DNA from 2 places in the Herbiconiux sp. 320_LB genome. Region 2 is predicted to be linked to the other one. Evidence: predicted binding sites of a transcription regulator. Region 2 holds the regulator's gene; the other holds the start of a gene.

Evidence for each region. Region 2 encodes HspR, which represses chaperone genes until heat shock. Its sites were predicted from a motif close to AAGTTGAGTCNNNNNGACTCAACTT; they were not measured.
Region 1: a site for HspR is predicted at 1,259-1,283, ahead of AC59HU_RS03935 (Hsp20/alpha crystallin family protein). Genes of this name have one in related genera too.

The regions. Positions count from the first base shown of each region.
Region 1 covers NZ_JCAWAD010000001.1:853,388-855,580, forward strand. The annotation lists gene AC59HU_RS03920 (esterase/lipase family protein) at 1-1, shown strand, start outside; gene AC59HU_RS03925 (hypothetical protein) at 82-312, shown strand; gene AC59HU_RS03930 (hypothetical protein) at 320-724, shown strand; gene AC59HU_RS03935 (Hsp20/alpha crystallin family protein) at 765-1,232, opposite strand; gene AC59HU_RS03940 (TetR/AcrR family transcriptional regulator) at 1,366-1,929, opposite strand; gene AC59HU_RS03945 (glycosyl hydrolase) at 2,073-2,193, shown strand, end outside.
Region 2 covers NZ_JCAWAD010000002.1:839,139-841,331, forward strand. The annotation lists gene AC59HU_RS07900 (class I SAM-dependent methyltransferase) at 1-482, opposite strand, end outside; gene AC59HU_RS07905 (hypothetical protein) at 504-1,004, opposite strand; gene AC59HU_RS07910 (heat shock protein transcriptional repressor HspR) at 1,059-1,490, opposite strand; gene AC59HU_RS07915 (DnaJ C-terminal domain-containing protein) at 1,563-2,193, opposite strand, start outside.

The DNA of each region.
Region 1 (2,193 bases), on a different contig from region 2:
AGCCGAGCCCCTGTGCGCGCCCCCGGTGCGGCTCTGTGCGAGCCCCTGTGCGCGGCCGACGATCGGGGGCAGGGTGAGAGCATGGCGAGCGACGACGACAAGGCCCAGCTGGGCCGACGGCTGAACGGCGAGCAGGATCCCCTGGACCCGGACGGCCTGCTGACCCTCGACGACCTCTCGGAGGAGGAGCGCACCGGCGGCGACGACGCCCGCGGCAAGCCGCGCGCCCCCGGCTCGCACGAACCCCCGCACGAGGCCATCCCGCGTGACCAGACGCCGAGCAGCCACCGGGGCACGCCCCAGCAGGACTGAGGATGCAGTGACGCCCCGTCGCCCGCGCACCGGTGCGCTGGTCATGGTTCTCGCCCTCGACCTGGCCGCTGTCGCGGCTGTGGCCGCCATGGCCGCCGTGGCCGCCGTGGCGGCGGATCGCCACCGGAGTGGGACGGCTCTGACCGCCGGAGCATCCGCCGTCGGTTTCGCCACCTGGATCCCCGCGGCGATCGCCGTCGGTATTCGAGCAGGGGCACCCCGCTCGCGCCGCACGGAGGCGCGCGCACGCCGTCTCGTCCACCTCGGCTGGACGGCGAACACGGCCGGAACGCTCTCCGTCGCCGCTCTGGCCTCCTCGGCCGAGGGCCCCGGTTCGCGTCCGGCCGTGCTCGCCGGAGCGCTCGCACTGGGCGGGGCTGCCGCCAGCGCCTCCTACCTCGAGCTGCTCTGAGCTCCTCCGAGGTGCCCCGAACTGCTGCCGGCGCGACTCGTCAGCTCGTCAACGTCCTCTGGTCGTCGGATGCGGTCTTTGCCGCGGCCATCGCCGGTGACTCGGAGCCTGCCTGGCTCTGCACCTGGATCTTGCGCGGCTTCGCACGCTCGCTGACCGGGATGACGACGCTGAGCACACCGTTGTCGTAGCTCGCCGAGATGCCCGCCGTGTCGACGCCCTCACCGATGCTGAACTGGCGCAGGTACGACCCCGCGGGCCGCTCCTGGGCGAGCCACTTGGCGCCCTCGGCGCTGCCGGCGGTGCGCTGCGCCCGAATGGTGAGCAGCTGGCCGTCGACGTCGATGTCGACCGATCCCGGATCGACACCCGGCAGGTCGGCGTTCAGCACGTACCGGTCGGCGTCGCGGTACAGGTCGACGGGCATGACGCGGGGGCCCGGACGGGACTGGAGCAGGACGGCGGTGAGGCGGTCGAGCTCGCTGAAGGGGTCGAAGGTCATAGCCATGATGGATCAATCTCCTTCCGGATCAGGGGTTGAGTCACCTCGACTCAACTACTGAAAAATTAGCACTCTCTCCCACCGAGTGCCAAGCATCCGTAGCTCAAAATTCTCTTGGAAGTCGGCCGCCCTGCGAAGGTCACGGCCCGGTCAGGAGCGATTGAAGGCCGCGCCCGTAGAGGGCGACGACCTCTGCCGCCGGGGCCTCCACGAGGGAGGCGTCGTCATAGACCGTCAGCGCCACCATCAGGCCGATCAGCTGGGCTGCGAACAGATGGGCGCGCAGTTCGGCACCCGGCCCCTCCAGCCGGTCGACCAGCGGCGTCGCGAACTGCTGCACGATCGACACGCGCAGGTGGTCGCGGATGTCCGGGCGCGAGGACGCGCGGATGGTCGATCCGAACACCTCCAACCCGTCCCTCCGGTCGCGCAGCACCGACTCGACGACCCGGATCCCGAGATCGGAGATCGGACCGTCCAGAAGCCGCTGCCACCGCTCCCCCGGGTCGATCGACTCCAGGAACAGGTTCTCCTTCGATCCGAAATGGCGGGTGACCAGGGCGGGATTGACCTCCGCCGCGGCGGCGACGTCCCGGATGCCGACGGCGTCGTAGCCCTCCGCCGCGAAGAGCCGGGCCGCCGCTTCGAGGATGGAACGGCGGGCTCGAGCGGTGCGCTCGGCATTGGATACGCGTTCTGTCACCGGTCTCATTCCGCCAAACTTTGTATACGTCGTCTGCTTTCTTGCTAAGGTGCGATCGAACCCGGATCGCGACCCGTCGGCAGTCTTTCATCGAAGGCAGCGGCGGCGCCGAAGGTGAATCGTTTCAACGTCGAAAGGAACCCGTGATCTCCCGTCCCGCTCCCTCCGCTCCGCCGCGCCGGCTCCGTCGCGCGGCGGCCGTCGCCGTCGCCGCCTGCGTGCTGGCCTCGCCCCTTGCCCCCGCTTTCGGCCAGGGTGGGGCGC
Region 2 (2,193 bases):
AGCACCTCGTTCATCGCGGTCGACATGTGCTTGATCCGCCCGCCGGCGTAGACCTCGACGGCGGGGTCGGCCCAGGCCGCGATCGCCCGGGCGATGTCGTCGAGCTCGCCGAGACCGCGCGGCAGGCGCAGCAGCACCACGGTCGCGCCCTCGAGCAGCTCGCGGCCGAGCGGCAGGGAGCGGAAGCGGTGGCTGAGGTCGAGCTCCGAGACACGGCGCGCGTTCTGCGCCAGCGCGAGCTCCCCCGAGAGCGAGTCCTGATGCACCCGGATGCCCTCGAGCCCGAGCACCCCGGCGGCTCCGAGGGTCAACGCCCCATAGGCATCGCCGATCACGACGACCGTGCCGGGCCGATCGACGGTGGCCTCGAGGGCCGCGGACGCCTCGTCGAGCAGCAGGCGGTCGGCGGCGTCGACGGCGAAGAGGTTCTCGGCCTCGACGTCGGGGTGACGCCGGAGGGCGTCGAAGGAGAACTCGGTCACCCCTCAACCGTACGCGCTCGGCTAGACGCGGATCTCCGGGGCCGTCGGTGCGGTGGGCGATGAGCGCCGGGGCCGATCCGCGAAGGCCGCGGTGAAGATGATCCCCGAGGAGATCGCCACGGGCAGCGTCAGCACCGCCACGGCGATCGCCGAGATCGTGGCCAGTGGCCCGACGTAGTCGCCCGTCCAGAGGAAGGCGACCGTCAGCACCCCGATCACGCCGGCCACGACGCCGATGACGAGCGAGGAGACCGCGGAGACCAGCACGGTCGCCGCGAGGCAGAGCCACGCCACGAGCTGCGGCCGTGGTGCACCCCGACGGCGCAGCACGGCGAACGCCCCCGCCCAGCCGGCCGCCAGCAGCAGGGCGCCGACCACGGCGACCATCATCACGCCCAGGTCGCCCCAGGTGTAGCCGAGCACGACGTACCACCCGAGCAGCGGAGCGCCGAGCACGACGGCTGCACCGACGCAGAGGCCGGCGAGAGCGCCGCCGCCGCCCGGTTTCTGAGAATTCGTCACCGCCCCAGGATCGCCCCCGGTGCGGATGGTGTCAAGAACGACGGATCGGCGGCCTCAGTCGTCGCGCCGCGGCTGCCAGATCACGAGCTCGGTGCGCCTTTGGGTGCGTGTGCCGTGCTTGAGCGAGATGACCTCACCCTCGACCCCGGCCGCGAAGACCCGGCGGCCCGGCCGGTTCAGCACCTCTTCGGCGAGCGCCGTCTCGAGCTCGCGCACGCGGGCCGAGAGTTCGGAGACCTGATCCTCCAGCTGCAGGATGCGCGCGATGCCCTCGAGGGAGACCCCCTCGGACGACAGCCGCGAGATCTCGCGCAGCTGCACGACGTCGCGCATCGAGTAGCGGCGCGACTTGCCCGCCGTGCGGGTCGGGCTCACCAGCCCCAGCCGGTCGTACTGCCGCAGGGTCTGAGGATGCATGCCGGCCAGCTCGGCGGCGACGGCGATCGCGAACAACGGAGACCGTTCATCCAGCTCGGCCATCGTCATCCTCTCCTTCGGCGTGTCAGGTCGTTCGACGGGAACGACGGAACCCCCGCCCGGTGGGGGCGGGGGGATCCGTCACTCGCGCGCCTTGGCGAGCAGTTCTGCCCGGGGGTTGTCGCCGGGCTCGACGGAGTGGAACGCCTCGAGGGCCTCGCGCTGCTCGGCGGTCAGGTGCGAGGGCACCGCCACCTGTACGACGGCGAGCAGGTCGCCCTTGCCCTTGGAGGACTCGACACCCCGGCCCTTGACCCGCAGCACGCGCCCCGAGGGGGTGCCTGCCGCGACCTTGAGCTTCACCGGGGAGCCGCCCAGGGTGGGCACCTCGATGGTGGCACCCAGGGTGGCCTCGACGAAGGTGACCGGCACGTTCACGCGGAGGTTGAGCCCGTCGCGCTCGAAGACCGGATGCTTGCGCACCGAGACGGTGAGCACGATGTCGCCCGCCTCGCCGCCGTCGGGCGAGGGCTCGCCCTTGCCGCGCAGCTTGATCTTCTGCTGGTCGGCCACACCGGCCGGGATCTTCACCGTGATCGGCTTGCCGTCGGCCGTCTGCAGCTTGATGGTGTCGCCCTTGACCGCGGTGATGAAGTCGATCGTGGTGCGCGCCGTGACGTCGCGGCCCCGGGTCGGCCCGTAGGCCCCGCCGAAGCCCGCGCGCCCGCCGCCTCGACCGAACATCCCGCCGAGGATGTCGTCGAAGCCGCCG